2 regions of the Micromonospora soli genome follow, and region 1 is predicted to be linked to the other one. Evidence: riboswitches for the same ligand, from Rfam matches in the RefSeq annotation. Region 1 holds a riboswitch; the other holds the start of a gene.
What was found. Region 1 has a riboswitch for thiamine pyrophosphate ahead of thiE (thiamine phosphate synthase). Riboswitches for the same ligand answer to the same signal wherever they lie in the genome.
Positions count from the first base shown of each region.

Region 1 (14,982 bases):
CCTCCCAGCGGAACTCGAACCGGGCCCTGGAGAGCGCGTCGTCCCAGGCCTGCGCCCCCGGATGCCCCTTGGCCAGGTCGGCCGCGTGCGCCGCGATCTTGTACGCGATGACGCCCGCCTTCACGTCGTCCCGATCCGGCAGGCCGAGGTGTTCCTTCGGGGTGACGTAGCAGAGCATCGCGGTGCCGAACATGCCGATCATCGCGGCGCCGATCGCCGAGGTGATGTGGTCGTACGCGGGCGCGATGTCGGTGGTCAGCGGGCCGAGCGTGTAGAACGGGGCCTCGTGGCACCACTCCTGCTGGCGGTCCACGTTCTCCTTGATCTTGTGCATCGGCACGTGACCCGGGCCCTCGATCATCACCTGGACGTCGTGCTCCCAGGCCACCTTCGTCAGCTCGCCGAGGGTACGCAGCTCGGCGAACTGCGCCGCGTCGTTGGCGTCCGCGATGGAACCCGGGCGCAGCCCGTCGCCGAGCGAGAAGGTGACGTCGTACCGGGCCAGCAACGCGCACAGCTCGGCGAAGTGGGTGTAGAGGAAGTTCTCCTCGTGGTGCGCCAGGCACCAGGCCGCCATGATCGAACCGCCGCGGGACACGATGCCGGTCACCCGGTCCACCGCCAGCGGCACGTACGGCAGCAGCACCCCGGCGTGCACCGTCATGTAGTCCACGCCCTGCTCGGCCTGCTCGACGACCGTCTCCCGGAAGACCTCCCAGCTCAGCTTCACCGGGTCGCCGCCGACCTTCTCCAGCGCCTGGTAGATCGGCACCGTGCCGATCGGCACCGGCGAGTTCCGCACGATCGCCTCGCGCGTCTCGTGGATCCGCTTGCCGGTGGAGAGGTCCATCACGGTGTCCGCGCCCCACCGGGTGGCCCAGGTCAGCTTCTCCACCTCCTCGGCGATCGACGAGGTGACCGCCGACGTGCCGATGTTGGCGTTCACCTTCACCAGGAACGCCCTGCCGATGATCGCCGGCTCGCACTCCGGGTGGTTGACGTTGAGCGGCAGCACCGCCCGCCCGGCCGCGATCTCGTCCCGCACGAACTCCGGCGCGACCCCCTCGCGGATCGCCACGAACTCCATCTCCGGGGTGACCACGCCCGCCCGGGCGTACGCGAGCTGCGTCGGGCGCTTCCCGGCCACGCCCGCCAGCGGCGTACCGGCGCCCCGCACCGGGGCCACGTCGCCGCGGGACGCGATCCACGGGCCACGCAGCGGCGGCAGCCCCACCCCCGGGTCCGAGCCGGGACCGGAGGTGTCGTAGCGGCGCACCGGCGGGTTGTCCCCGGTCAGCTCCACCTCGGCGAACGGCACCCGGACGTCCGGCCGCGACCCCTCCACGTAGACCTTGCGTCGTGCCTGCATGACAGCCTCCCTGATGGTCAACAGGACCAGCCGAAGTGGTCCAGCGGGCCGCGTCCCGCGCCCAGGTCCCAGTCCCGCGCGCCGGTCAGCGCGCGGGTCACGTACTCCTTGGCGGCGGCCACCGCGACCGGCACCGGGTCGCCCGCCGCCAGCCCGACGGCGATCGCCGCCGAGAACGAGCAGCCCGTGCCGTGGGAGTGCCGGGTGGCCACCCGGGGCGCCCGCAGCAGCGTGGTCGTCCCGCCGCCGGCCAGCACGTCCACCGACTCGCCGTGGGCGTCCACGTCGCCGCCGGTCACCACCACGTGCGCCGGACCGCCGGCCGCCAGCGCCTCGGCCGCCGTGACCATCTCCGCCACCGTGGTCACCGGGCGTCCGGTGAGGGCCGCGGCCTCCGCGCAGTTCGGCGTCGCCACCTCGGCGTACGGGAGCAGCCGCTCGACCGCCTCCACGACGCCGAGCCGGTGTCCACTGGTGGCGACCAGCACCGGGTCGACGACCAGCCGGGGCAGCCGGCCCGCCCGGGCCGCCTCGGCCACCGCCTCGGCAACCGCCGGAGTGCCGAGCATGCCGGTCTTCACCGCGCGTACCGAGAAGTCGCCGAGCACGCTGTCGAGCTGGTCGCGGACGGTCTGCGGGGGCAACGGCAGGACGGCGTCGACGCCCCGGGTGTTCTGCGCGGTGACGGCGGTGAGGACGCTGGTGCCGTACGCGCCGAGGGCGGCGAAGACCTTGAGGTCGGCCTGGATGCCGGCGCCGGCGCCGGAGTCGGAGCCGGCGATGGTGAGGATGGTTTTCGGCGTCACTCTTTCCCCCTGGTTGCGGTGGGGGGCTGCGGCACCGGGGTGACCACCTTCTGAAAGCTCCCGGTCAGCGTGGTTGCTGTTTCGGTGGGGTCTTCGGCTCGCATGAGCGCGCCGAGCACGGCCACTCCGGTGGCGCCTGCCTCGACGCACGCCCTGACCTGGTCTGGGGTTTCGATGCCGCCGAGTGCCAGGGCCGGGACCGGGCTGACCTTGATCAGCTCGGCGAGCCCGGTCGGCTGGAGGGGTGGGCCGTAGCCGGGCTTGGTTCTGGTGGGGAAGACCGGCGAGAGGGTGGCGTAGTCCTCTGTGCTGAGTCGGGCGAGTTCCGCCGGGTCGTGGCAGGAGCGGCCGACCAGTCCGAGCCGCGGTGGCGGGTACGGGCCGGCGGCGGGCAGGTGCACGGCGTCTCCGTCGAGCGGGTCCGGGCCGGCGACGATCAGGGTGCCGCCGACGTCCGCGAGCACCGCGCGCAGCTCGACGGCGAGGGCGAGACGCTCGGGGCGCGGCAGGTCCTTCTCGCGCAGCACCACGAACCGGACTCCCCCGGCCCCCGCTCCCGCGACCACCTCCAGAAGTGGCCTGCGCGCCACCCGCCGATCCGCCAACAGCACGACGCCGGTCGGTGCCGTACCCCCCGAGACCTTGGCAGTTCCCGGCCACTCCAGGGGCCCGATCCTTCCAAGATCCACATCGGGAGGCGCGATCACAGCTCGGGCCGGCCGTCGTCGGGGGTGGACGCCAGGGCGTGGAAGCGGCGGGCGATCCGGCCCGCGCCGTACGCGAGCCGCCCGGCCTCCACCGCGTACCGCATCGCGGTGGCCATCGCCACCGGGTCGGCGGCCCGGGTGACCGCGCTGGCCAGCAGCACCGCGTCGCAGCCGAGCTCCATGGCGAGGGCCGCGTCCGAGGCGGTGCCGATGCCGGCGTCGAGGATCACCGGCACGTCCACGCTCTGCCGGATCAGCCGGATGTGGTGCGGGTTGCCGACGCCCAGCCCGGAGCCGATCGGGGCGCCGGCCGGCATCACCGCCGCGCAGCCCAGATCGGCCAGCCGCCGGGCCAGGACCGGATCGTCCGAGGTGTACGGCAGGACGGTGAACCCGTCGGCCACCAGTTCCTCGGCCGCGCGCAGCAGCTCCACCCCGTCGGGCAGCAGCGTGCGCTCGTCCCCGATCACCTCCAGCTTCACCCAGTCGGTGTCGAACGCCTCCCGGGCCAGCCGGGCCACCTTCACCGCCTCCGGCGCGGTGTAGCAGCCGGCGGTGTTCGGCAGCAGCCGTACGTCGCAGCGGTCGAGCAGGCCCAGCAGGCCGCCGGTGCTGCCCGGCGCGGTGTCCACCCGGCGCAGCGCGACGGTGACCAGCTCGGTGCCTGCGGCGCGGATCGCCTGCTCCAGCAGGTGCAGGTTGGCCGCGCCGCCGGTGCCGAGGATGAGCCGGGAGCCGAAGGTGACCCCGTCGATCTCGAGGGACACCGCGCTCACCCGCCCTGCGCGGCGCTGAGCACCTCGACCCGGTCGCCGTCCCGCAGCACGGTCGCCGACCAGCCGCCACGCGGCACCACCTCGCCGTTGACCGCGACGGCGAGGCCGCGCCGCTGGTCGGTGAGCGCGCGGACCACGTCCGCCACGGTCGCTCCACCGGGCACGCTCCGCCCGGCGCCGTTGACGATCAGTTCCACGTGCGCTCCTTCCCGGCCACGAACCGGTCGGCGGTGAAGGGGGCGAGCAGCGGGTCCGGCTCGCCGGTGACGATCAGCCCGGTGACCAGGTCGGCGGTGACCGGGGTGAGCACGATGCCGTGCCGGTGGTGCCCGGTGGCGACGAGCACGCCGGGCCGCCCGCGCAGCGGCCCGATGATCGGCGCGTTGTCCGGCGTACCGGGGCGCAGCCCGGCGGCCGCCTCGACCAGGTCGTACTCGGCCAGCTCGGGGACCAGGTCCACGGCGGCGCGAAGCAGCCGGAGCACCGCGCCGACGGTCACCTCCGGGTCGGCGCGCTCCTCGACGGTCGCCCCGACCACCACCTCGCCGCTGTCCCGGGGCACCAGATAGACCGACTCGCCGTCGGCGTACCCGCGGATCACGTGGCGGAAGCCCGGCGCGCCGCGACCGGGCGCGCGGAGCCGGAGCACCTGCCCCTTCACCGGCCGGACCGGCAGGCCGGTGAGCGCCGCCGCGCCGCAGCCCGCCGCCACCACGGTCACCCGGGCGTCCACCTCGGACAGCGCGCCGACCGGCGCCGGCCGCAGCACCGCGCCGGCCCGCTCGGCCGCCGCGCGCAGCGCGGCGACCAGCCGGCGCGGGTCGACCTGGTGGTCGCCGGGGGCGATCGCACCGCCCCGCACCCGCGGGGCCAGCGCCGGTTCGCGGTCCCGCAACGCCGAGGGCCGCAGCGGCGTGATCGGCAACCCCAACCCCTGCTGGTACGACCAGAGCCGGCGCGCCTCGGCCAGATCGTCGGCGGTCAACCCGACCATCAGGGTGCCGTCGGTGCAATAGCCGAAGTCGGTGCCGGCGGCCGCGGCCAGCTCGGCGGCGAAGCCCGGCCAGCGGGCGGCGGACTCGGCGAGCAGCGCGGTCAGCTCGTGCTCCCCGAAGTACGCCTCGGCGACCGGCGACAGCATCCCCGCCGCCATGTGCGAGGCGCCCGAACCGGGCGCCGGGTCGTGCACCACCACCCGCAGTCCCCGGGACGCGCACCGCCACGCGATCGCCAGCCCCACCGGCCCCGCCCCCACCACGGCGACGTCCGGCAGGAAAGGTCCCCGGTCAACGCCTCCGGTGGCGGAGGGCTCCCCGGTCAACACGTCAGCGCTCCGAGCAGCTCGGCGGTGGCCCGGCCCGGGTCGGCGGCCCCGGAGAGGGCCCCCACCACCGCCACCCCGTACGCCCCGGCGGCCCGCAGCGCCGGCACCGCAGCGGCGGTCACCCCGCCGATGGCGATCACCGGCACGTGGGCCGCCCCGGCGACGGCGCGCACCCCGGCGGGGCCGATCGGGTCGGGCAGGCCGGACTTGGTGGTGGTCGGGTGGCACGGTCCCACGCCCAGGTAGCTGGCCCCGGCGGCGACCGCGGCGGCGGCGCCGCCCGGCTCCCGCGCGGTCGCGCCGAGCACCGCGGTGGCGCCGAGCACCCGGCGGGCGGCCGGCACCGGCAGGTCGTCCGCGCCCACGTGGCCCCCGTCGGCGCCCACCGCCAGCGCCACGTGCAGCCGGTCGTTGACCAGGCACGCCGCCCCGTACGGCCGGCACAGGGCGAGGACCCGGCCGGCCAGCTCGTACGCCTCACGGTCGGTGGCGTCGTCCGCCACCCGGACCTGGACGACCAGCTCGGCGCGGGCCACCGGCAGGGCGGCGCGCAGCACGCCGAGGGGGTCCCGCCCGGGCCGGGTGTCGGTGATCAGATGCAGTCGTCCCAGGGACGGCACGGCAACACTCCTCCCTGCGCCGGCATTACCCGGATCAGGTTCGACGGTCGGGGGCTTCCAGCCCCCCTCTCAGCCCGGTACACACCGGGCTCCCGTGGGTCACTTGCGCGCCTACCGTACGACGTTCCCCCGGATCCGCCAAGGGCCGGTGACACTTTTTCCCACCCACCGTCCGGAACGGACGACAGGGACAGCGCGTGACCGTCCACTCACGCCATGCTCTCCGGATGCCCTCGACCGCTCGTACGCAACCGTGCCTCGGCGGCCGCCACTGGCGCCGGACAGCACGCTGCCCCGGCGCCGTCGGCACCGGGGCAGCGGAAAGCCCGGTCAGAGGAGGGCGTCGAGCGCGTCGAGGTCCTCGTCGGTGGGCTGCCAGGTGCCGGCCTCGGCGTTGGCGCGTACCTGCTCGGGGGTGGTGGCGCCGGCGATCACCGAGGTCACCGCCGGGCGGGCGGCCAGCCCGCCGATGGCCACCTGGAGCATGCTGACCCCGCGCTCAGCCGCGTACGCCTCGATCGCCTCGATGGTGTCCCAGTCGGCCGCGGCGAGCCGCGCGGCGTACCGGCCGCCGCCTGCGAGCCGGCTGCCGGCGGGCGGCGCCTCGCTCCGCTTGTACTTGCCGGTGAGCAGGCCGTTCGCCAGCGGGAAGAACGGCAGCATGCCCAGGCCGAACCGCTCGCAGGCGGGGATCACCTCCGCCTCCACGCTCCGCTCCAGCAGCGAGTAGTGGTTCTGCGCGGAGATGAACCGGGTGCGGCCCTGGGAGGACGCGGTCCAGTCGGCGTCGGCGATCTGCCAGCCGGCGAAGTTCGAGTTGCCCAGGTAGCGGACCTTGCCGGCGCGGACCAGGTCGTCCAGGGCGGCGAGGGTCTCGTCGACCGGGGTGGCGGGGTCGGGCTCGTGCATCTGGTACAGGTCGATGTGGTCGGTGCCGAGCCGGCGCAGCGACGCCTCGACCGCGCGGACGATGTAGCGCCGGGCGCCCCGGGCGCCGTGGTCCGGCCCGTTCAGGCCGTGCATGTCCATGCCGAACTTGGTGGCGACCACCACGTCGTCGCGGCGGCCCTTGAGCGCCTGGCCGAGCAGCTCCTCGGAGCCGCCCTGCGGCTCCCCGTAGATGTCGGCGGTGTCGAAGAAGTTGATTCCGGCGTCGAGCGCGGCGTCGACCACCGCGCGCGTGCCGTCGAAGTCGAGCTTGCGGCCGAAGTTGTTGCAGCCGATGCCGACCACGGACACCACGAGCCCGGAGTCGCCCAGTCGACGGTAGGTCATCTCAGTCACGAGAGCCACCCTATGCCGACCGCCGGACGGCCACCCACCGAGTCGCCGCTCAGCCCAGCGCCTCGGCGACCAGGGCCCGCGCGGCCGCGCGGGTCACCGCCAGCCCCCCCGCCGTCGATCATCCGACGTCCCAGACCGGCTCCGGCGTCTCGACCACCTCGCCGTCGCCCCGGAACAGGACGAACCGGTCGAAGGAGCGGGTGAACCAGCGGTCGTGGGTCACTGCGATCACCGTCCCCTCGAAGGCGTTCAGGCCGGCCTCCAGCGCCTCGGCGGAGGCCAGGTCGAGGTTGTCGGTGGGCTCGTCGAGCAGCAGCAGGGTGGCCCCGGAGAGCTCCAGCAGCAGCACCAGGAAACGCGCCTGCTGACCGCCGGAGAGGGTGCCGAAGCGCTGGTCGCCCTGGCCGGCCAGCTCGTACCGGGACAGCGCGGCCATGGCCGCGTGCCGGTCCATCCCGGCCCGGTGCTCGTCGCCCCGCCACAGGATGTCGACCAGTGTCTTCTGCATCAGTTCCGGCCGGTCGTGGGTCTGCGAGAAGTGGCCGGGGCGGACCCGCGCGCCGAGCCGGACCACCCCGTCGTGCGCGACGGGTGCGAGCGCCGCCGCGCCGTCGACCGGCGTGTTGGCCGGGTCGGGGTCGGTGCCGCCGCGGGCCAGCAGGCGGAGGAAGTGCGATTTCCCCGTCCCGTTCGCGCCGAGCACGGCGACCCGGTCGCCGTACCAGAGCTCCAGGTCGAACGGGTAGGTCAGGCCGTCGAGCTCGAGCTGCTCGGCGATCACCGCGCGCTTGCCGGTCCGCCCGCCGGTCAGCCGCATCCGGATGTCCTGGTCCTTCGGGGGTACGGGCGGCGGCCCGGCCTCCTCGAACTTGCGCAGCCGGGTCTGCGCGGCCTGGTAGCGGGAGGCCATCCCGTCGTTGTACGCGGCCTTCTGCTTGTACATCAGCATCAGCTCGCGCAGCTTCTGGTGCTCCTCGTCCCAGCGCTTGCGGAGCTCGTCGAGGCGGGCGTGCCGGGCCACCCGCGCCTCGTGCCAGCTCGCGAAGCCGCCCGGGTGCACCCAGGCGCTGCCGCCCTCCACGGCGACCACCCGGTCGGCGGTCTGGGCGAGCAGTTCCCGGTCGTGTGAGACGTAGAGCACGGACTTGCCGGACTCCCGCAGCCGGGCTTCCAGCCAGCGCTTACCCGGTACGTCGAGGAAGTTGTCCGGCTCGTCGAGGAGGAGCACCTCGTCGGTGCCGCGGAGCAGCAGTTCCAGGGCGAAGCGCTTCTGCTGGCCGCCGGAGAGGGTCCGCACCGGACGGTCCCGGGCGGCGTCCCAGGGCAGGTCGAGGACGATGGTGGCGACGGTGTCGAAGAGCACCTCCGCGTCGTACCCGCCGGTCTCGCCCCAGGCGGCCAGCGCGTCGGCGTACGCGAGCTGGGCCTTGCTCGCGGCGGTGCTGTACTTGCCGCGGACCTCGGCCGCCCGCATGGCCGCCTCGGTCTCGGCGAGCCGGCGGCCGGCGTCGCGCAGCGCCGGCGGGGCGAGCGAGAGCGCCAGGTCGGCGAGCGTGGAGCCGTCCCCGATCATGCCGATGAACTGGCGCATCACCCCGAGGCCGCCGGAGCGGGCGATCGCGCCGGTCTTCACCGTCAGATCACCGGCGACCATCCGGAGCAGCGTGGTCTTGCCGGCCCCGTTGGGCCCGACCAGCGCCACCTTGGCGCCCTCACCGACCCGGAACGACACCTCGGCGAAGAGTTCCCGGCCGTCCGGGAGGATGTGCCCGACCGCTGCCACGTCCACGTATCCCACGCCGGCATCCTGCCCGAGGGACCGGGGCGGACGACACTCGATTACCGGGTGACGCGGAGCACCCGGTAGCCCTTCTGGCTGGCGTGCCGCTGCACCTGCCAGCCCTGCTCGACCAGCCAGCGGTGCAGCGAGTCGCCGCCCAGGTGTTTCGCGACGACCAGCCAGGCCACCCCGTCCGGGGCGAGCCGGGGCAGCCAGCGCCGCAGCAGCTCGTGCAGCTCCCCCTTGCCGATCCGGATCGGCGGGTTGGACCAGATCTGGTCGAACGACAGGTCGGCCGGTACGTCCTCGGGCGCGACCGCGCGGACCCGGCCGGCGGCGCCCACCCGGGCGGCGTTGGCGGCGGTGAGCGCGCGGGCGCGCTCGTTGACGTCGAGCGCCCACACGGTGGCGGACGGCGCGACGGTGGCCAGGACGCAGGTGATCGGGCCGAAGCCGCAGCCGATGTCGAGCAACTGACCGGTGTGGTCGGCGCCCGGCAGCTCGGCCTTGCGCAGCAGCACAGCGGTGCCGGGGTCGAGCCGGTCGGCGGAGAAGACCCCACCCGCCGAGGCGAGGGTGTAGTCGCGCCCGGCGACGGAGAACTCGACCTCGCGCGGCTGGGCGGCGCTCGTGGGTTCAGCGGAGAAGTAGTGGTCGCCGGTCACGTCGGGCATTGTCGCACCGGTCGGGCACGGCCCCGGCGACGGTGCGGCCGTGGTGCCCGGGACGGGGCGCGGCGAAGGCCGCAAAGACGCCACTCCGCTAGAATCTCGCGAAATTCCCATCGAAAGGGGCAATCAGTCCTACTGTATCCGACATGGTGTATCGGTACGAGTCCGATGAGGACGCCTTCCTGGAGTACCCGAGGCCCGGGTCGGACCCGTCCATGCCCGGCGCCGCCGTGCCTCCGCCTGCGGGGCCCTCACCGTCCCGCTTCCCCACCCCGTCGCTCCCCCCGCCGGTCCGACCCAGCAGACGGGCCGTCGAGGTCACTCCGGCGCCGCCTTCCGTGCCGTCCCGGCCGGCGCCCCTGCCCGCTCCCGAACCGGCCCGGCCCGCGGTCGCGACCGACGTCCCCCGGGCCACCGTCCCGGCGCCCGACGAGACGCCGCACCCGCCCGCGTCCACCCCTCCGCCGCCGGACTTCCGGACCAACGACCCGACCGACCCGGCCCGTACCCGCCAGGACGGGGGCCGACGCGGCGGCGGCCGGGCCTGGCAGGCGCTCATCGGCGGGGCCGCCGTACTGGTGCTGCTCGCCCTCTGCGGCCTGGCCGTCGCCGCCCTGCTCCAGGATCGGAACGGCACGCCGCAGGCCGGCACGCCGACCGGTCAGCCTGCGGTGGAGCAGGCCGGCGCGGCCGACAACACCGACCTGGACTCGCGGGACACCGACCAGCTGGCGCTCACCGCCAAGGAGGTCTTCCCCGGCAAGGCGCTGGTGACCACCACCGGCCAGCCCGCCTACCAGGTGCTCAAGGCGAGTTCCAGCGGCAGCTGCGCGGTCGCGGCGACCGGTGAGATCGCGGACCTGCTGGTCCGCCTCGGCTGCAACCAGGTGGTCCGGGCGACGCTGCGCTCCCCCGACGGCCAGTACCTGCTCACCGCCGGGCTGCTCAACCTCACCGACGTGGCCAGCGCCCAGCGGGCCCGGGACCGGATCCGCCAGCTGCTCGACGAGCGCCAGGGCCGGTTCCGGGGCCTGGCGGCGGGCAACGACACCCAGGCCGTCGAGCAGGCCGCCGCCCGGGTCGGCTGGCAGGTACGCGGCCACTACATCGCGTACTGCCTGGTCACCCGGGCCGACGGGGAGAGGATCAGCTCCACCGACACGCGGGCGCGCGAGATCCTGTACGACCTGATCGAGGTCCACCTGAACCGTGGCGTGCTGGAGCGCCGGGCGAACGGTGGGGTGGCCAGCCAGCCCGCCGACGACCCGACGGACGGCACCACCGGCCAGGACGACACCACCGGCCGGGGCCCGTCGAACAACTGACCCCCACCTCGACGGCCCGTCGCCCCCACCCGCGGGCGGCGGACCGGTTCCCGTCCCGGGCGGTCAGCCCTCGGCGACCGGGACGCGCAGCCGGCGGGTGAGTTCGGCGCGGCGGGCGTACCCGGCCGGATCGTCGGGGTAGCCGACCTCGACCAGGGCCAGCCCGTGCGCCGGCGCCACGGTCACCTCGCTGGACCGTTCCCGGCGGGTCAGCAGACTCGCCGGCCACTCGACCGGGCGGCGGCCGTCCCCGGCGACCAGCATCGCGCCGACCAGGCTGCGCACCATGTTCTGGCAGAACGCGTCGGCCTGCACGGTGGCGACCAGGATCCCGTCCGGGTCGCGCCGCCAGTCCAGCCGGGTCACCTCGCGCAGCGTGGTGGCGTTCTCCTTGCGCCGGCAGTAGGCGGCGAAGTCGTGCTCCCCCACCAGACCGGCGGCCGCGGCGTTCAGGGCCGCCAGGTCGAGCGGCTTCGGCCAGGCGAGGGTGTCCCGGCGGCGCAGCGGCTCGGCACCCCAGGGAGCGTCGGTGACCCGGTACTCGTAGCGGCGGAAGGTGGCCGAGAAGCGGGCGTCGAAGTCGGCCGGCACCTCGGTCATCGCGCGCACCCGCACGTCCGGCGGGAGCAGCCGGGCGAGCCGGCGCAGCAGCCGCCCGTCGTGCTGGCGCCAGACCTCCGCCGGCAGGTCGAGGTGGCAGACCTGCCCGGTGGCGTGCACGCCGGCGTCGGTCCGGCCGGCCACGGTCAGCCCGGTCGCGGTCCCGGCGCCGAGGACCAGGTCCAGCGTCTCCATCAGGACGCCGGCCACGGTACGGCGGGTCGGCTGGGCGGCCCAGCCGGAGAAGTCGGTGCCGTCGTACGAGACGTCCAGCCGCAGCCGGGTCCGCTCGTCCACCTCGTACCTCCCGTTGACGCCGTCGGGCCCGGCACCCACGGGAGGGGTGCCGGGCCCGACGTTGCTGCCTGCGCTCAGGCCTTGTCGTTCTCGCCGGCCTCGTCGCTGTCCTCGCGCGACTCGGCGGTGTCACCGGAGGCGTGCACCGGCGGCTCGGAGTCCTGGTCGGCCGGGGCCGACGCCGGGGTCTCCTCGGCCGGGGCCAGGGCCTCGACCTTGTCCTGCTGGGCGGCCTTGCGGGCGGCGGTCTTCTTGTTCGCCTTCGGCTCGGCGACCTGAAGCTCCTCGACCAGCTCGATGATCGCCATCGGAGCGGCGTCACCCTTGCGCGGACCGGTCTTCACGATCCGGGTGTAGCCACCGTTGCGGTTGGCGTACCGGGGCGCGATCTGGTCGAACAGGGCGTAGACCACGTCCTTGTCCTTGACGACGCCCAGCACCCGCCGACGCGAGGCGAGGTCGCCGCGCTTGGCCTTGGTGATGAGCTGCTCGGCCAGCGGACGCAGCCGCCGGGCCTTCGTCTCGGTGGTCTGGATCTTGCCGTGCTGGAACAGCGCGGTGGCCAGGTTGGCCAGCATCAGCCGCTCGTGCGCGGGGCTGCCGCCGAGGCGGGGGCCCTTGGTGGGCGTGGGCATTGTTGGTGCTCCTCAGAAGTGGCGGCAGCCGGACTTAGAGCTGCTCGGTCTCGCGGTAGTCGTCGGTGTCGTAGTCGGCCTCGCCGAAGGCGTCCACGACGTGCGCCGGGTCGAAGTTCGGAGCCGAGTCCTTCAGCCCCAGACCCATCCCGGCGAGCTTCATCTTGACCTCGTCGATCGACTTCTGACCGAAGTTACGGATGTCGAGAAGGTCGGCCTCGGTACGCCCGATGAGCTCACCAACGGAGTTGATGCCCTCGCGCTTGAGGCAGTTGTAGGAGCGGACGGTCAGGTCCAGCTCCTCGATCGGCAGAGCCAGATCCGCCGCCAGCTGGGCGTCCTGCGGGGACGGCCCGATGTCGATGCCTTCGGCGGTCTCGTCCAGCTCCCGGGCCAGCCCGAAGAGCTCCACCAGCGTCGAGCCGGCCGAGGCCAGCGCGGTACGCGGGCCCATCGACGGCTTGGTCTCGACGTCGATGATCAGCCGGTCGAAGTCGGTCCGCTGCTCGACACGGGTCGCCTCGACGCGGTAGGTCACCTTGAGCACCGGCGAGTAGATCGAGTCGACCGGGATGCGGCCGATCTCGGCACCCGCCTGCTTGTTCTGCGCCGCCGTGACGTAGCCACGACCCCGCTCGACGGTCAGCTCCATGTCGAGCCGGCCCTTGCCGTTGAGGGTGGCGAGCTTCAGGTCCGGGTTGTGCACCGAGACACCGGCCGGGGGCTGGATGTCGCCGGCGGTCACGTCCCCCGGGCCCTGCTTGCGCAGGTACATGCTGACCGGCTCGTCGTGCTCGGAGCTGACGCAGAGCTCCTTGATGTTCATGACGAGCTCGACCACGTCCTCCTTGACGCCGGGGATCGTGGTGAACTCGTGCAGGACACCGTCGATCTTGATCGAGGTGACCGCCGCACCCGGGATGGACGACAGCAGCGTGCGCCGCAGCGAGTTGCCCAGGGTGTAGCCGAAGCCCGGCTCCAGCGGCTCGATGGTGAACCGGGACCGGGTCTCGTTGATCGACTCTTCGGAGAGAGACGGTCGCTGGCTGATGAGCATCTTTTCTCTTCTCTTCCGGGGCGCCCGCTATATGACGCCCACGACACAAACTGTTCCGGTGGCCCGCCCCGGAGGGCGGGCCACCGCAACGAGCCCTTACTTGGAGTAGAGCTCGACGATCAGCTGCTCCTGGACCTGGGTGTCGATCACCTGGCGGGCCGGGAGCGAGTGCACGAGGATCTTCAGCTGGCTCGGAATGGCCTCCAGCCACGCCGGGACGGTCCGCGAGCCGGCCTCACCCTGCGCCACCAGGAACGGGGTGAGCTCCTTGCTCTTCGCACGCACCTCGATGATGTCGTGCTCCTTGACCCGGTACGACGGGATGTCGACCTTCTTGCCGTTCACCGTGAAGTGACCGTGCTTGACCAGCTGACGGGCCATGTCCCGGGACTTGGCGTAGCCGGCCCGGTAGACCACGTTGTCCAGCCGCGACTCGAGGATCTGCAGGAGGACCTCACCGGTCTTGGCCTGCTTGCCCACGGCCTCCTCGTAGTAACCGCGGAACTGCTTCTCCAGCACGCCGTAGACCCGGCGAGCCTTCTGCTTCTCACGGAGCTGGAGCAGGTACTCCGTCTCCTTGGTGCGGCCGCGGCCGTGCTGCCCGGGCGGGAACGGCCGGGACTCGAACGGGCACTTCGGGCCATCGCACTTGCTGCCCTTGAGGAACAGCTTCATCTTCTCCCGCCGGCAACGGCGGCAGTCAGCACCGGTGTAACGAGCCATCTCTCTCTAACCTCTCAGACCCGGCGACGCTTCGGCGGACGGCACCCGTTGTGCGGCTGCGGGGTGACGTCGGAGATCTGACCGACCTCGAGGCCCACGGCCTGCAGCGAACGGATGGCGGTCTCCCGGCCGGAGCCGGGTCCCTTGACGAACACGTCGACCTTGCGCATGCCGTGCTCCATGGCCCGACGCGCGGCGGCCTCGGCGGCCAGCTGCGCGGCGAACGGAGTCGACTTGCGGGAGCCCTTGAAGCCCACCTGGCCGGCGGAGGCCCAGGAGATGACCGCACCGGTCGGGTCCGTGATGGACACGATGGTGTTGTTGAAGGTGCTCTTGATGTGCGCCTGCCCGTGGGCGACGTTCTTGCGTTCCTTGCGCCGGACCTTCTTGACGGCGGCTCCGGCACGAGCCTTCGGTGGCATAAGTCTGTGCGCTCCTAGTTACTTCTTGCCGGGCTTCTTCTTGCCGGCCACGGTCCGCTTCGGGCCCTTCCGGGTCCGCGCGTTGGTCTTGGTCCGCTGGCCACGGACGGGCAGGCCCCGGCGGTGCCGGATACCCGCGTAGCAGCCGATCTCGACCTTGCGGCGGATGTCAGCGGCGACCTCGCGGCGAAGGTCACCTTCAACCTGGTAGTTGGCCTCGATGTGGTCGCGGAGCTGCACGAGCTCCTCGTCCGTGAGGTCCCGAGCGCGCTTGTCCGGCGAGATGCCGGTGGCGGCGAGCGTCTCCAGGGCACGGGTGCGACCGACCCCGAAGATGTAGGTGAGCGCGATCTCCATCCGCTTGTCGCGGGGGAGGTCCACGCCGACTAGACGTGCCATGTGCGGGCGTACTCCTCGTGATGTTGTGGCGGAGGTGTGGACCCGTCCCACCCCGCTACCGACCGTCCCGTCCTTCCGACGCGTTCCGCGCCGGCGACCGGGATCGGTCGCTGCCCGAGCGGGCCCCGGCCTCCGACCGGGGGTCAACCACGAGGGAGTACGCGCTGCGTACCGCTCGCGGCTGGGA
Region 1 covers NZ_CP130427.1:3,077,914-3,092,895, reverse strand. The annotation lists gene thiC (phosphomethylpyrimidine synthase ThiC) at 1-1,369, opposite strand, end outside; gene thiD (bifunctional hydroxymethylpyrimidine kinase/phosphomethylpyrimidine kinase) at 1,387-2,175, opposite strand; gene Q2K19_RS14885 (thiamine phosphate synthase) at 2,172-2,840, opposite strand; gene Q2K19_RS14880 (thiazole synthase) at 2,879-3,649, opposite strand; gene thiS (sulfur carrier protein ThiS) at 3,655-3,855, opposite strand; gene thiO (glycine oxidase ThiO) at 3,846-4,982, opposite strand; gene thiE (thiamine phosphate synthase) at 4,976-5,602, opposite strand; TPP riboswitch at 5,597-5,708, opposite strand; gene Q2K19_RS14860 (aldo/keto reductase) at 5,933-6,895, opposite strand; gene Q2K19_RS14855 (ABC-F family ATP-binding cassette domain-containing protein) at 7,005-8,684, opposite strand; gene Q2K19_RS14850 (class I SAM-dependent methyltransferase) at 8,726-9,331, opposite strand; gene Q2K19_RS14845 (hypothetical protein) at 9,676-10,662, shown strand; gene truA (tRNA pseudouridine(38-40) synthase TruA) at 10,726-11,559, opposite strand; gene rplQ (50S ribosomal protein L17) at 11,634-12,194, opposite strand; gene Q2K19_RS14830 (DNA-directed RNA polymerase subunit alpha) at 12,229-13,251, opposite strand; gene rpsD (30S ribosomal protein S4) at 13,348-13,974, opposite strand; gene rpsK (30S ribosomal protein S11) at 13,989-14,396, opposite strand; gene rpsM (30S ribosomal protein S13) at 14,415-14,795, opposite strand.

Region 2 (14,982 bases), 710 kb from region 1:
GCTGGCGGTCGTGGACGACGGGGCGCGGCCGGCGCGGCGGAGCACCGGCACCGGTCACGGGCTGACCGGCATCCGGGAGCGGGCGGAGCTCTTCGGCGGCACCGTCACCGCGGGTCCGCTGCCGCCGGGTGGCTTCGCGGTACGGGTCGAGCTGCCCTTCGACGCCGAGGCGTCGACGGCCCTGCTCGCCCCGACCGGGGGCGGCCGGTGACCCGGGTCCTGATCGCCGACGACGAGGCGCTGGTGCGCGGCGGCCTCCGCCTGATCCTCACGGCACAGCCCGACATCGAGGTGGTCGCCGACGCGGCCGACGGCGCGGAGGCGGTGCTGCTCGCGAGCCGGTTCGTGCCGGACGTGGTGCTGATGGACATCCACATGGCACCGCTGGACGGGATCGCCGCGACCGAGCGGATCCTGGCCGCGCGGAGCGAGACCCGCATCATCATGCTGACCACCTTCGACCTCGACGAGTACGTCTACCGGGCGCTGCGCGCCGGCGCCTCCGGCTTCATGCTCAAGACCACCCCGCCCAGGGAACTGGCCGACGCGGTACGCACGGCGGCCCGGGGCGACGCCCTGCTCTCCCCGTCGATCACCCGTCGGCTGATCGACCACTACACCGCGACGGCCACGGTCGCCGGCAATCCGGGCCTGATGGAGCTGACCGCCCGGGAGACCGAGGTGTTGCGGATGATGGCGCTCGGCCTGTCCAACCGGGAGATCGCCGGCCGGCTCTTCGTCGGGGAGGCCACCGTGAAGACGCACGTGAACCGCATCTTCGCCAAGCTCGGGGTGCGGGACCGGGTGCAGGCGGTCGTGCTGGCGTTCCAGAGCGGGGTGGCCCGGCTCGGGCGGTAGCGGGCGGCGTCAGCCGATGAGCGGGCGGAAGGTGCCCAGCACCACGCTGACCGTCAGCGCCGCCCCCGCCAGCGCCACCGCACCGCCGACCAGCAGCGCGTCCGCCCGGTCGAAGCGCTGCCGCCGGGCGACCGTACGCGGGGTGCCGGCGTCGAAGCCGCGGGCGTCCATCGCCACGGCCAGCCGGGTGCCCCGCCGGATCGCCCCGACCAGCAGGGCGAACGCCGTGGAGACGAAGAGCCGCAGCCGGACCAGCGGGTTGCGGCCGGCGTCCACGCCCCGGGCCCGCCGGGCCATGCTGATCATCCGCCACTCCTGTTCGAGGAGCGGCACCAGCCGGAACGCGGCCAGCGCGCCGATGGCGAACCGGGCCGACGCCTTCGCGTTCTGGATCAGCGCGTCGGCTAGGTCGGTGGCGTCGGTGGTGGCGAAGACGATGATCCCGGGCAGTGCCACCGCGAGCATGCGCAGCACCAGGCCCAGCGCGGTGACCAGCACTCCCTGGGTGATCAGGACCGGGCCGGCCTCGACCAGCACCGGGCCGGACCGGTCGGCGGCGAAGAGCACCAGGGTGACCAGGATGCCGCCGGCGCCGGCCAGCAACGGCCAGGCCCGCCGGGCCAGCACCCGGTAACGGACGCCGAACAGCGGCAGCACGGCCAGTTCGACCGCGATGGCGATGGCCGGGGCCACCGGGTCCAGGGTGGCGATGAGGATGAACGAGAAGAGCAGCGCCGCGGCCAGCTTCGCGACCGGGTTGCGCCGAGCCAGCGGCGCCCCGGACCCGGCGACCGGCTCCACCGCGATCATGCCCGCTCCAGGGTGACCGTGCGATCCGCGAGGGCCGCGACGAAGTCCGGGTCGTGGGTGACCGTGACGACGCCGTGGCCGGCGTCGCGCAGCTCGGCGAAGAGGTCGACCAGCTCCAGCCAGGTCCGCCGGTCCTGCCCGAAGGTGGGTTCGTCGCAGATCAGCAGGCGGGGCGCGGTGGCCAGGGCGGTCGCCACGCTCAGCCGCCGCGCCTCGCCGCCGGAGAGGGTGTACGGGTTGGCCCCGGCCAGCCGGGCCAGGCCGAGCCGGTCCAGGAGCCGGTCGACGGTGGCGCGGACCGCCGGCTCCGGCTGGCCGGTCCGGCGCGGGCCGAGCGCCAGTTCGTCGCGGACGGCGCCGGTGACGAACTGGTGCTCCGGGTCCTGGAAGACCGAGCCGATCCGCCGGGCCAGGGCCGGCGCCCGCCAGCGGTGCGGGGGAGTGCGGGCGTCCCGGCCGGCCAGCGCCTCGGTGGCGGTCACCGTGCCGGTGCCCGGGCGGAGCAGGCCGCCGAGGAGCAGCGCCAGGGTGGACTTGCCGGCGCCGTTCGGGCCGAGGACGGCGAGCGCTTCCCCGGCGCGTACCTGAAGGTCGGTGGGGGCCAGCCGGGGCGGCAGGCCGAGCCGGTCGGCGGTGAGCAGCCGGTCGCCGGGCGGCGCGGCGGCGTGCCGCGGCGGCACGGTGCGGCCGGGCACCCAGACGCCGGCCGCGGCGAGCGCTTCGCCGTGCACGGCGAAGACCGCCTCCGGCGGCCCGTCGGCCCGCACCCCGCCGCCGGCCTCGAGCACGACCACCCGGTCCACCAGCGGCAACGCCTCGGCCACCCGGTGCTCGACCAGGATCAGGGTGGTGTCGGCGTCGAGGGCGTCCGCGACGGCCCGACGGATCAGGGTGGCGCCGGCCGGGTCGAGGTTGGCGGTGGGCTCGTCGAGCAGCAGCAGCCCCGGGCGCAGGGCGAGCGCCCCGGCCAGCGCGAGGCGCTGCTGCTCGCCGCCGGAGAGCGCCGCGGTGGGCCGGTCCCGGTGGTAGGGGAAGCCGACCCGGCGCAGCGCCTCGTCCACCCGTGGCCAGATCTCCTCGGCGGGTACGCCCCGGTTCTCCAGCCCGAACGCGACGTCGTCGCCGCAGCGGGCCATCACCAGCTGGCTCTCCGGGTCCTGGAAGAGGATGCCGACCCGTTCCCGGGCCTTGCGCGGGTCGAGCCCGTCGATCTCGACGGTGCCCTCCTGCTCGCCGGAGTCCTCCGGCAGCAGGCCCGCGAGCGCCGCCAGCAGCGTGCTCTTTCCGGCCCCCGAGGGCCCGAGCAGCAACACCCGCTCGCCCGGCTCGACGCGCAGGTCCACCCCGCGCACCGCCCAGCCCTTCCGCCCGGCGTGCCGCCAGCCGAACCCGCGCAACTGCACCGCGCTCACCGCGCCACCCCCTTCCGTCCGTTGATCATGAAGTTGGCGGCAGTTTCAGAGGTCCACATCACCGTCAACCTCATGATCAACAGGACGAGCGTGGTGGTGGTCAGACCGTGGCGCGCTCGCGGCCGGCGGGGAAGCGGTCGAGGACACCCGTGTCGGCCAGGGCACGGGTGAGGGCGACGCTGCCCAGGCCGGCGATGACCGTGGCGCTGACGATGGTCAGCAGGGCGTACGGGATGCGGTAGCTGACCAGGTCGGTGGCCTTGTTCCAGTAGACGAAGTCGAAGATCGCGGCGGTCAGGCCGGTGAGCGCGCCGGCCAGCAGGGCGGCCGGCAGCCGGTAGGAGCGGTAGCGGAACGCGGCGAAGGCCAGCTCGGCGCCGACGCCCTGCATCAGCCCCTGGACGATGACGATGCCGCCCCACTGGCTGCCCAGCAGCGCGGAGACGATCGCCGCCACCAGCTCGCAGTAGAGCGAGGCGCCGGGCTTGCGGATGACCAGGCCGCCGAGGACGGCCGGCACCAGCCAGACGCCGTAGATGAGGGTCTGCGCCGGCGGGAAGAAGGCGAAGGCGGCGTCGGTGGCGCCCCAGACCAGGCCCCAGGCCCAGAAGATGACGCCGAAGGCGACCGCGATCACCGAGGCGACCACGATGTCGATGGTGCGCCAGCGGTTGTTGTTGTCCATTGGTGAACTCCCAGTTCTGCAGGGCGAACCAGGAGAAGACGCACGCCGCGTCCGGATCACCGGACGGCGGCGCGGCTGGAGGTCGACCGAACTCCCTGCGCTGGCATTACCCAGATCAGGTTCGAGGGTCTGCGGGCACCGGCCCGCACTCTCAGCGCTGTGCGCTCCCCTGTCGGATGTGAAGTTGTCTCTGTCAGACGCTAACACCAGGTCACCCATCCGGGGGAGGGGGTATGCCCCCGGTGCCCGGACCGTCGGCCCCGACGCGGGGTCGCCCGGCTGGGTAGGCTGCCGATCATGCGGGTCGACGCGCGAGGTCTGACGTTCGAGGTACGCACCGGCGGCCCGGAGGGCGGCGAGCCCGTCCTGCTGCTGCACGGATTCCCGCAGCACGGCGGCGAGTGGGACGACGTGGTGCCCGCGCTGCACGCCGCCGGCCTGCGCACGTACGCCCTGGACCAGCGGGGCTACTCGCCGGGCGCGCGGCCGACGGCGGTCGAGGCGTACCGGATCCCGGAGCTGGTGGCGGACGCCGCCGCCGTGCTCGACGGGCTCGGGGTGACCTCCGCGCACCTGGTCGGCCATGACTGGGGCGCGATCGTGGCGTGGGGCCTCGCCGCGGCCCACCCGGAGCGGGTCCGGACGCTCACCGCGGTCTCGGTGCCGCACCCGGCGGCGATGGGCCACGCGCTGGCCACCGACCCGCAGCAGAAGGCCCGCTCCTCCTACATCGCGCTGTTCCGCAGGCCGGGCAAGGCGGAGAAGGTGCTGCTGGCGTTGCGTGCCGCCACCCTGCGCCGGATGCTCGGCGGGGTCGGCGACGCCGCGCGGGTGGCCCGGTACGCCGACCCGATGCGCGAGCCGGGCACGCTGACCGCCGCGCTGAACTGGTACCGGGCCATGTCGGGGGCGGACATGAAGGCCGTCGGGCCGGTGGCCGTGCCGACCACCTTCGTCTGGAGCGACCGGGACATCGCGATCGGCCGGACCGCCGCCGAGGCGTGCGCCACCCATGTCGTCGGCGACTACCGCTTCGTCGAGCTCAGCGGCGTCACCCACTGGATCCCCGACGAGGCGCCCGGTCCGCTGGCCGAGGCGATCCTCGCCCGGGTGGCCGGGTGATCGCCGCGGTGCGGCTCGGGCCGGTCGGCGCCGGGACCGGGCGGTTGATGAGGCAGCGGGCGGCGGTCGACTTCGCGGTGGACTGGCTGGCCCGGAACCGACGGACGGAGGCAGCATGACGGTGAGCGCTGAGGCGTACCTGGCGGTGGTGACCGAGACGATCGGGCGGGTGGCCGCCGGGCAGCGGGACAACGTGGGCCGGGCGGCCGACCTGCTCGCCGAGTCGCTGCGCGCCGGCGGCGTCGTCCACGCGTTCGGCACCGGGCACTCGGAGGCCCTCGCCATGGAGATCGCCGGCCGGGCCGGCGGGCTGGTCCCGACCAACCGGATCGCCCTGCGCGACCTGGTGCTGTACGGCGGTGAGCCGGCCGACGTGCTCGGTCCCAAACTGGAACGCGAGCCCGCCGTGGCGCACCGCCTCTACGAGCTGGCCCCGGTCCGGCCGCAGGACGTCTTCGTGCTCGCCTCCAACTCCGGGGTGAACGGCGCCATGGTGGAGTTCGCGGCCATCGTCAAGGAGCGGGGGCACGGCCTGGTGGCGATCACGTCGGCGGCGCACTCCGCCCGGATGACCTCGCGCCACCCGTCCGGGCGCAAGCTGGCCGACTTCGCCGACGTGGTGCTGGACAACGGTGCCCCGTACGGCGACGCCACCCTGCCGCTGCCCGCCGGGGGCGCGGTCGGCGCGGTCTCGTCGATCACGGCGGCGCTGCTGGCGCAGCAGATCGTGGCGGAGGTGGTGGCCCGGCTGCTGGCGGCGGGGGAGCGGCCCCCGGTCTACCTGTCGGCCAACATCACCGGTGGCGACGAGCACAACGCGGAGCTGGAGGCCCGGTACGCCGGCCGGATCCGCCGGGGAGCGTGAGCGCGAGGAGCGAGCCGGGTTTGCGAGCCCCGCAGTCGCGAACGAAGGGCGGCACCGGGAACCGGTTTCCCGGAAAGCCGGACCGGGCACAAGCGTTGCTGCCGACGGGTGACCCCCGCCGGCAGTAGCGTCTTCCGGGGGGGTACTGCGTGTCCAGGGAAACCGAGAAGCAGCGCTGGCAGCGCAACTTCGCCGACCTGCTCCAGGAGCTGCGGGTGGCGCAGACCGGCGTGCAGATCCTCTTCGCGTTCCTGCTCACGCTGCCGTTCAGCAACGGCTTCACCCGGACCACGCCCTTTCAGAAGGACGTCTACATCGTCGCCCTGCTCTCCGCCGCCGCGGCCACCGCGATGATCATCTCGCCGGTGGCCTTCCACCGGGCGCTGTTCCGGCAGGGCCGAAAGCCGGAGCTGGTCCGCTTCGCCCACCACATGGCCACCGGCGGGCTCGCCGTCATGCTGATCTCGATGGTCAGCGCGGTCCTGCTCATCACGGACTTCGTGCTCAGCCGGCCGCTCGCCGTCGTGCTCTCCGCGGCCACCGCGCTCTGGTTCCTGACGTTCTGGCTGATCCTGCCGTTCGGTCGCCGCAACTGGGGTGAGGACGACATCGACGACGAGGACGACGATCCCGCGGTGCTGCCCGGCGACTGACCACCCCGGAACCGCCAAATCGGACGTGCGCGGAACGCTACCCCTGGGTAACACCCGGGGGTAACGTCGTTTTCGTCGCACGTCGACGCAGCCGGACCGAGGTCTCCAGGAGGCAGCCGTGACCACGACACAGAACAGCCGTCCCGACCCCGCGAACGTGCCCGGCGCGGGCGGCCCCACCGGTCGGGTGGCCCCGATCGACGACGCCCCGCGGCCCGGCAGCGCCGCCGCCGTCGACGCGGCCGGCGGGGTCGGGCCGCTGCCCACCGAGGCCGGCCAGGTCTCCGAGAAGGAGGCCCGCCAGGTCGCCGAGGCGGCCCGCGAGGCGGCCTGGGACCGGCCCAGTTTCGGCAAGGAACTCTTCCTCGGCCGGTTCCGGCTGGACCTGATCAACCCGTGGCCGCGGTCCGACCCCGCCGACGTCGCGCGGGCGGAGGAGTTCCTCGGCGCGTTCGGGGCGTACCTGGACGCCGAAGTGGACGGCGCGGCCATCGAGCGCGACGCGCGGATCCCCGACGAGGTCTTCCACGGGCTGTCCCGGCTCGGCGCGTTCGGCATGAAGATCGACCGCAAGTACGGCGGCCTCGGGCTGAGCAACCTGCACTACTGCCGGGCGCTGATGCGGGCCGGCTCGGTCAACCCGGCGATCGGCGCGCTGCTCTCCGCGCACCAGTCGATCGGCGTGCCGCAGCCGCTCAAGATGTTCGGCACGCCGGAGCAGAAGCAGCGGTTCCTGCCCCGGCTGGCCGCCGGCGAGGTCTCCGCGTTCCTGCTCACCGAGCCCGACGTCGGCTCCGACCCGGCGCGGCTCGCCACCACCGCCGAGCCCACCGCCGACGGCACCGGCTACCAGCTCAACGGGGTGAAGCTCTGGGCCACCAACGGCACCGTCGCCACCCTGCTGGTGGTGATGGCCCGGGTGCCGGCGGCCGAGGGGCGGCGCGGCGGGATCACCGCCTTCGTGGTGGAGGGTGACAGCGAGGGCATCACCATCGAGCGGCGCAACGCCTTCATCGGCCTGCGCGGCTTGGAGAACAGCCTCACCCGGTTCCACGACGTCTTCGTGCCGAAGGAGAACGTGATCGGCGGCGAGGGGAAGGGCCTGAAGATCGCCCTGACCACGCTGAACACCGGTCGGCTCTCGCTGCCGGCCATGTGTGTCGGCGCCGGCAAGTGGTCGCTGAACGTGGCCCGGGAGTGGGCCGCCGACCGGGTCCAGTGGGGACGGCCGGTGGGCGAGCACGAGGCGGTCGCCAAGAAGCTGGCCTTCATCGCCGCCACCACGTACGGCATGGAGAGCATGCTCGACCTCTGCTGCCTGCTCGCCGACGACGACCGCAACGACATCCGGATCGAGGCCGCGCTGGTGAAGCTCTACGCCAGCGAGATGGCCTGGAAGATCGCCGACGAGCTGATCCAGATCCGGGGCGGGCGCGGCTACGAGACGGCCGACTCGCTGGCGGCCCGGGGCGAGCGGCCGGCCGCCGCCGAGCAGATCCTGCGCGACCTGCGGATCAACCGGATCTTCGAGGGCTCCACCGAGATCATGCACCTGCTGATCGCCCGGGAGGCGGTCGACGCGCACCTCTCGGTGGCCGGCGACATCATCGACCCGGACGCCGGGCTGGGCCGCAAGGCCAGGGCGGGGGCCCGGGCCGGCGCCTTCTACGCCAGGTGGCTGCCCACCCTCGCCGTCGGCAAGGGCCAGGCCCCCGGGGCGTACCACGAGTTCGGCCCGCTCGCCGGCCACCTGCGGCACGTCGAGCGGACCTCCCGCAAGCTGGCCCGGTCCACCTTCTACGCGATGTCCCGCTGGCAGGGGAAGATGGAGCGCAAGCAGGCGTTCCTCGGCCGGGTGGTGGACATCGGCGCGGAGCTGTTCGCGATGTCTGCGGTCTGCGTCCGGGCGATCGCCGAACGGGCCGAGCACCCGGAGAACCTGGAGCTGGCCGACCTGTTCTGCCGGCAGGCGCGACTGCGGATCGACGAGCTGTTCACCGGGCTCTGGTCCAACACCGACTCGGTCGACGTGGCGGCCGCGAAGCGGATCCTCGCCGGCCGGTACGCGTCGCTGGAGGAGGGCGTCGCCACCCCGCCGGCCGACCGGCCGTGGGTGGCCCGCTGGCAGCCCGGCCCGTCCACGGCACAGGACGTCCGCCGCCGGATCCCACCCGCGTGAGAGGAAGGGCCCCCTGTTAACGCCTCCGGCATAGCAGGGGTCCCCTCCTAACCAGGGTCAGCGGGCGACGGCCCAGGCGATCACGCCGGCGAGGATGAGGCCGTTCAGCCCGGCCAGCACGAGGTACGCGGCCGGCGGAATCCGGCGACCCTTGCGGACGTAGCTCACCAGGACGCCCGCGTAGATCAGCAGCAGGATTGCGACGACGATCAGGAAGTACAGCACCGCCACACCTTAGCGGCCCGCCTTCAGCCCGAGCCTGCGCAGCTCCAGTGCGGCGAGCGCGTCGACGGTCGCGTCGTCGCCGCGCCGCCACGCCTCGGCCACGTCGGGGGCGATCCGGGTCAGCCGGCCCAGCGGCTGCCCGGCCAGCGCCCGCAGCGCCAGCAGGTCCCGCCCGGCCGGGGCCGTGGCCAGCGCCTTCGCCGCGCCCGCCCGGCGCATCCAGCGCACCCGCAACGGCAGCCAGCCGAAGAGCACCAGGCCGAGCGGGAAGACCAGCACCGCGATGCTCAGCCCGAGGGCCAGCTGGCCGACCAGCTCCTGCTGGTCGTGGCCCGCCTCGGCGACCGCCCGGGCGGCGTCGGCGGCCCTGGTGAAGGGGGCGGTCAGCTCGTCGCCGACCAGCGGGACCCGGCCGACCTTGCCGCCGGCCTCGGCCAGGTTGTCGGCGAGGCCGGCGCCGGCCCCCTCCAGCTTCTGTCCGGGTACGGCGAGCTTTTCGATCAGGTCGTGCAGCCAGAGCGCGAAGCGGATCGCCGCGTAGACCCAGACGACCACGAGCAGATCGGTGAGGAGCTGACGGAGGGCGGTCGGAAAACGATCAGCGTAGATCTTCACGCCGGACAGCGTGCCACGGCCGGGCCGCGCCGGCACGGTGAGGATGCTCAGCCGACGCAGGCCGGGCAGGAGCCGAAGATCTCCAGGGTGTGGCTGACCTCGGCGTACCCGTGCTCGGCGGCGACCCGCTCGGCCCAGCTCTCCACCGCCGGCCCGGCCACCTCCACGGTCCGCCCGCAGTGCCGGCAGACCAGGTGGTGGTGATGCCCCACGCTGCACCGCCGGTAGAGGTGCTCCCCGCCGGGCGGCCGCATCACGTCGATCTCGCCGGCGTCGGCGAGCCCCTGCAACGTCCGGTAGACCGTGGTCAGGCCGACCCGCTCGCCGCGCTGGCGCAGCATGGCGTGCAGCTCCTGCGCGCTGTGGAAGCCCTCCACCTCGGCCAGCAGCGCGCTCACCGCCGTCCGCTGCCGGGTGTTCCGCAGCACGCCTTCGCTCATGACGGCCCCTCGCCGGCGTGGCTGACCGCGTCCGCGACGATGTGCGCGACGTGCTCGTCCACCAGGGCGTACGCGATCTCGCGGCCGCGCCGGGAGCCGCGGACCACGCCCGCGCCGCGCAGCACGCGCAGGTGCTGGGAGACCAGCGGCTGCGGGGCGCCGAGCTTCTCCACCAGCTCGTGCACGCAGCGCTCGCCCTGGGCCAGTTCGCTGACGATGGCCAGCCGGATCGGCGCCGACAATGCGCGCAGCAGGTCACCCGCGCCCTCGAAGGCGTCGTACCCGTTCGTGGCGGTCACCCCGTAACGATAACCAGTGCCAGCAGAGCCGGCGGTGGGTGGTTCACCGGAGGACGACCTCGTGCTCCGGCGGGTCGGCGACCGGCTCGGCCGCCGGGCCGGCCACCGGTCGGGCCCGCCGGCGCAGCGCCCGCCAGCCGGCGGCGGCCAGCGCGACCACCAGGAACGAGGCGATGGCCAGCAGCACCACCGAGGCGCCCGGCGCGGTGTCGGCGGAGGCCGCCACGACGACCCCGGCACCGGCGGCGAAGAGGCCCAACGCCATGGCCGCCGCCATGGTGCTCCGGAAGCCCCGGGTCACCTGCTGCGCGGTCGCCACCGGCACCACCATCAGCGCGCTGATCAGCAGCACCCCGACGGCCCGCATGGCGATGGTCACGGTCACCGCGGTGGTCACCGCGAGCAGCAGGTTGAGCGCCCGGACCGGCAGGCCGGAGACCCGGGCGTACTCCTCGTCGTGGCAGACCGCGAAGAGCGCCGGGCGCAGCGCCAGCATGACCACCAGGATCACCACGCCGAGCACCAGGATGGTGGTCAGGTCGCCCGCCGACGTCGTGGTCAGCGACCCGAAGAGGTACGAGTTGAGCGACGCGCTGCTCGCGTCGGAGAGCCCGACCAGCATCACGCCGCCGGCGATGCCGCCGTAGAAGAGCAGCGCCAGGGCGAGGTCGCCGGAGGTGCGCCCGCGCGAGCGGACCAGCTCGATGACGATCGCGCCGAGCGTGGCCGCGACCACCGCCACCAGCACGGGGGAGCGGTTGAGCAGCAGCCCCGCGCCGACGCCGGTGAGCGCCACGTGCCCGATGCCGTCGCCGATCAGCGCCAGCCGCCGCTGCACCAGGTAGATGCCGAGCGCCGGGGCGGCCAGCCCGATGACCAGCGCGCCGACCAGGGCGCGCAGCATGAAGTCGTACTGGAAGAGGTCCATCACATGCTCCACAGCCCGGCGGGCTCCTCGTCGCAGTGCGGGTGCACGTGGTCGTGGCCCGGCTCGGCGTGGTGCCCGGCCGGCTCCGGCACCGCGCCGTCGTGGCAGATGCCGCCCTGGTGGACGACGACCGCGCGGCTGATCAGCGGGCGCAGCGGCCCCAGCTCGTGGGCGACCAGCAGGACCGTGCCGCCACCGGCGACGAAGCCGCGCAGCGCGGCGGCGAACGCCTCCTGGCTGCCCGCGTCGACCCCGGCGGTCGGCTCGTCCAGCACCAGCAGCTCCGGCCGGCCGGCGAGGGCCCGGGCGATCAGCGTGCGCTGCTGCTGGCCGCCGGAGAGGGTGGCCACCGGGTCGCCGGCCCGGTCGGCGAGCCCGACCGCGTCCAGCGCCGCGGCGACCGCCGCGCGGTCGGCCCGCCCCGCCGGGCGCAGCACGCCCCGGCGGGCCAGCCGCCCCGACGCCACCACCTCGCCCACCGTGGCCGGTACGCCGCTGCCCGCGCCGAGCCGCTGCGGGACGTACCCGATGCGGTGCCACTGCCGGAAGCGGCGCTGCGGGGCGCCGAAGAGGGTGACCGACCCGGCGCCGAGCGGCACCAGGCCCAGCACGGCGCGGATCAGGGTGGACTTGCCGGAGCCGTTGGCGCCGAGCACGGCGACCACCTCGCCGGCGGTGACGGTGAGCGAGACGTCGCGCAGCACCGCCCGGCCGTCGTAGCCCACGGCGGCGTGCGCGACCTGGACCACAGGTGCGCTCATGCCGCCGCCGGGAAGTTGTCCGGCGCGGTGCTGATGGTCGGTTTGCTGAAGCTTGCTCATGAGCAGTCCAAGGCGGTCCGCAGGGTCTGGAGGTTGGTACGCATCGCCGAGAGGTAGTCGCCGTCGGCCGGGGCGCTCTCGACCGGGTCGAGCACGGCGGTCCTCGCCCCGACCTCCCGGGCCACGGTCTCGGCGACCTTCGGGCTGACCAGCGTCTCGAAGAAGATGGTGGTGGCGTGGTGCTCCCGGGCCTCCGTCGCCACCTCGGCGAGGCGCTGCGGGGAGGGCTCGGCGTCCGGGCTGAGGCCGGTGATGCCGACCTGTTCGAGCTGGTAGCGGGCGGCCAGGTAGCCGAACGCCGTGTGGCTGGTGACGATCTCCCGGCGCTGGCAGGTCCGCAGGCCCTGCGCGTAGTCGGCGTCGAGCCGCTCCAGCTCGGCGCGGAGCGTCTTCGCCCGGGCGGTGAAGTCGGCGGCCCGGTCCGGGTCGGCCTTGCCGAGCCGCTCGGCGAGCCGGTCCCCGATGGTGGCGAGCCGGGTCGGGTCGAGCCAGACGTGCGGGTCCTTGCCGCCGCTCTCCTCCTCGTGGCCCGCGTCGCCCTCGTGCTGGTGACCGCCGTCCGTCGCGTCCCGCAGCGGCTGCACGGTGGCCACGTCGAACGCCCGGTCGCCGGCGTTCTGCTCGACCGCCTCGTCCACGGCCGGCTGGAGGCCGGCCAGGTAGACGATCAGCTCCGCGTCGCTGACCTGGCCCACCTGGCGCGGGTTGAGTTCCAGGTCGTGCGGCTCGGCGCCGGGCTTGGCGAGGCTGGTGACCCGGACCGCGTCCCCGCCGACCTGCTCGGCGAGGAACTGGAGCGGGTAGAGGGCGGCCACCACGTCGACCCGCTGCGGGTCGCTCCCGCTGCCGTCGTCGCCCGTGCAGGCGGCCGCGCCGCCCAGGGTGAGCAGGGCGGCGGTGCTGGCGGCGAGGACGCGGGACGGGCGACGGGCGGTCATGCCGTCAACTGTCCGCGATAACGAAATTGATTGTCAAAAACGCATGATTGCATGTTCGGTGCGCTGCTCAGAGCAGCTTGGCCAGGGCGGCCGCGAGCAGCAGCGTCAGCACCACCAGCCGCAGCACCCGGGTGGCCGGCGTCTGCACCGGCCAGGTGACCGCCATCAGCCACACCAGCCCCGCCGCCAGCAGCAGCAACACCACGCCGCCGGCCGGGCCGGGGGCGAAGAGCGCCACCAGCACCAGGACCAGGGTGGCCAGGAACACCACCGTCGGGTTGAGCCGGGCCAGCCGGGCCAGCAGGGGAGTCTGCGTACGCTGCATTCCACAAACTCTACGAGGAGGACGCCGGTGCTGGTCACCAACCGGTTCGTGGTGGACGCCGAGGTCGCGCCCGACTTCCCCGAACGGGCGCACGCCGCCCTGGCCGCGCTCGCCGCCCGCCCCGGCTACCTGCGCGGGGAGCTGCTGCGGGCGCTGGACGACCCGACCCACTGGTGCCTGCTCACCGAGTGGGAGTCGGTCGGGGCGTACCGGCGGGCGCTGGGCGGTTTCGATGTCAAGGTCACCGCGGTCCCGTTGCTCGCCCAGTCGGTGGACGAGCCCTCCGCCTACGAGACACTCGCCAGTGCCGCGCCGGAGGGCGAGATCGTCGTCGTCGCCAGTGATCGGGCCGCAGGTCCTTACCGCTGAGGCCGGGGGCACTACCCTCTGCCGTATGACCGCACCCGGCCCGGCCGCCCCACCCCCGCACCCCGTGCCGCCCGACGTGCCGGCGGTACCGGGCCCGCCGGCCGAACCCGGCGTCCCGGCGCCGCCGCCCGGCCCCGGGGTCGCCCCGCCGTTCGCCGCCCCGCCCACCGAGGGCGGCCGGGCCCGGCTCTGGCTCGGCCTCGGCGTCGGCGCGCTCGCCGTGCTGCTCTGCTGCGGCGGGGGTGGCGCGGCCGTGGTCGGGCTGGCGGTGAGCAACGTCCAGGCCGTCGAGGAGCAGGGCCGGGCGGTCACCGACGACTACTACCAGGCCCTCGTCGAGAAGGACTGGTCCAAGGCCTACGACCAGCTCTGCGACGACGCCCGGCGGCGCGAGTCCCGGGCCGAGTTCGAGCAGCGGGTGGCCACCGAGCCGCAGGTCTCCGGCTACCGGGTGGGCAAGGTCGACCCGCAGACGCTGACCGTGCCGGTGGACGTGACCCTGACCGGCGGCAAGCACGAGGCCCAGACGGTGACGCTGGCGCCGGACCAGCAGACGGGTGGCATGGAGGTCTGCGGGGTGAGCTGAGCGCGCCCCCGGTATTCTGCTGGGCTCGGGAGCGCGGTGGTCGTACCGTTGTCCCGAACCGCCCGGTTCCATCCACAGCACCCCCGCCGACCGCCAGCCGGCGTAGGAGGAAACATGCCAGCCGACCGTATCGACGCCGTCGTCAGCCTCGCCAAGCGCCGAGGCTTCGTCTTCCCCTCCAGCGAGATCTACGGGGGCACCCGGTCGGCGTGGGACTACGGTCCGCTCGGCGTGGAGCTCAAGGAGAACGTCCGCCGGCAGTGGTGGAAGACCATGGTCCAGCAGCGCGACGACGTCGTCGGCCTGGACTCCGCGGTCATCCTGGCCCGCCAGGTCTGGGAGGCCAGCGGCCACATCGCCGAGTTCGTCGACCCGCTGACCGAGTGCCAGTCCTGCCACAAGCGGTTCCGCGCCGATCACCTGGAAGAGGCGTACGAGGCCAAGCACGGCCGGCCGCCGACCTCGCTCAGCGAGATCAACTGCCCGAACTGCGGCAACAAGGGCACCTTCACCGAGCCGAAGATGTTCAACGGCCTGATGAAGACCTACCTCGGCCCGGTCGAGAGCGACGAGGGCCTGCACTACCTGCGCCCGGAGACGGCCCAGGGCATCTTCGTCAACTACAAGAACGTGGAGACGGTCGCCCGCAAGAAGCCGCCGTTCGGCATCGCGCAGACCGGCAAGTCGTTCCGCAACGAGATCACCCCGGGTAACTTCATCTTCCGGACCCGCGAGTTCGAGCAGATGGAGATGGAGTTCTTCGTCGAGCCGGGCACCGACGAGGAGTGGCACGAGTACTGGCTGCGCGAGCGCTGGAACTGGTACCTCGACCTGGGCCTCTCCGAGGAGAAC
Region 2 covers NZ_CP130427.1:3,786,058-3,801,039, forward strand. The annotation lists gene Q2K19_RS18190 (sensor histidine kinase) at 1-211, shown strand, start outside; gene Q2K19_RS18195 (response regulator) at 208-858, shown strand; gene Q2K19_RS18200 (energy-coupling factor transporter transmembrane component T family protein) at 868-1,668, opposite strand; gene Q2K19_RS18205 (ABC transporter ATP-binding protein) at 1,665-3,080, opposite strand; gene Q2K19_RS18210 (ECF transporter S component) at 3,181-3,765, opposite strand; TPP riboswitch at 3,840-3,946, opposite strand; gene Q2K19_RS18215 (alpha/beta fold hydrolase) at 4,063-4,887, shown strand; gene Q2K19_RS18220 (SIS domain-containing protein) at 5,003-5,752, shown strand; gene Q2K19_RS18225 (DUF6328 family protein) at 5,902-6,405, shown strand; gene Q2K19_RS18230 (acyl-CoA dehydrogenase family protein) at 6,524-8,584, shown strand; gene Q2K19_RS18235 (hypothetical protein) at 8,642-8,809, opposite strand; gene Q2K19_RS18240 (hypothetical protein) at 8,819-9,424, opposite strand; gene Q2K19_RS18245 (Fur family transcriptional regulator) at 9,472-9,864, opposite strand; gene Q2K19_RS18250 (ArsR/SmtB family transcription factor) at 9,861-10,163, opposite strand; gene Q2K19_RS18255 (metal ABC transporter permease) at 10,207-11,091, opposite strand; gene Q2K19_RS18260 (metal ABC transporter ATP-binding protein) at 11,091-11,852, opposite strand; gene Q2K19_RS18265 (metal ABC transporter substrate-binding protein) at 11,909-12,850, opposite strand; gene Q2K19_RS18270 (DUF6703 family protein) at 12,918-13,175, opposite strand; gene Q2K19_RS18275 (antibiotic biosynthesis monooxygenase family protein) at 13,203-13,544, shown strand; gene Q2K19_RS18280 (Rv0361 family membrane protein) at 13,570-14,130, shown strand; gene Q2K19_RS18285 (glycine--tRNA ligase) at 14,245-14,982, shown strand, end outside.
Region 2: it holds a riboswitch for thiamine pyrophosphate, as region 1 does, so the genes downstream of both, Q2K19_RS18210 (ECF transporter S component) here and thiE (thiamine phosphate synthase) in region 1, are expected to answer to the same signal.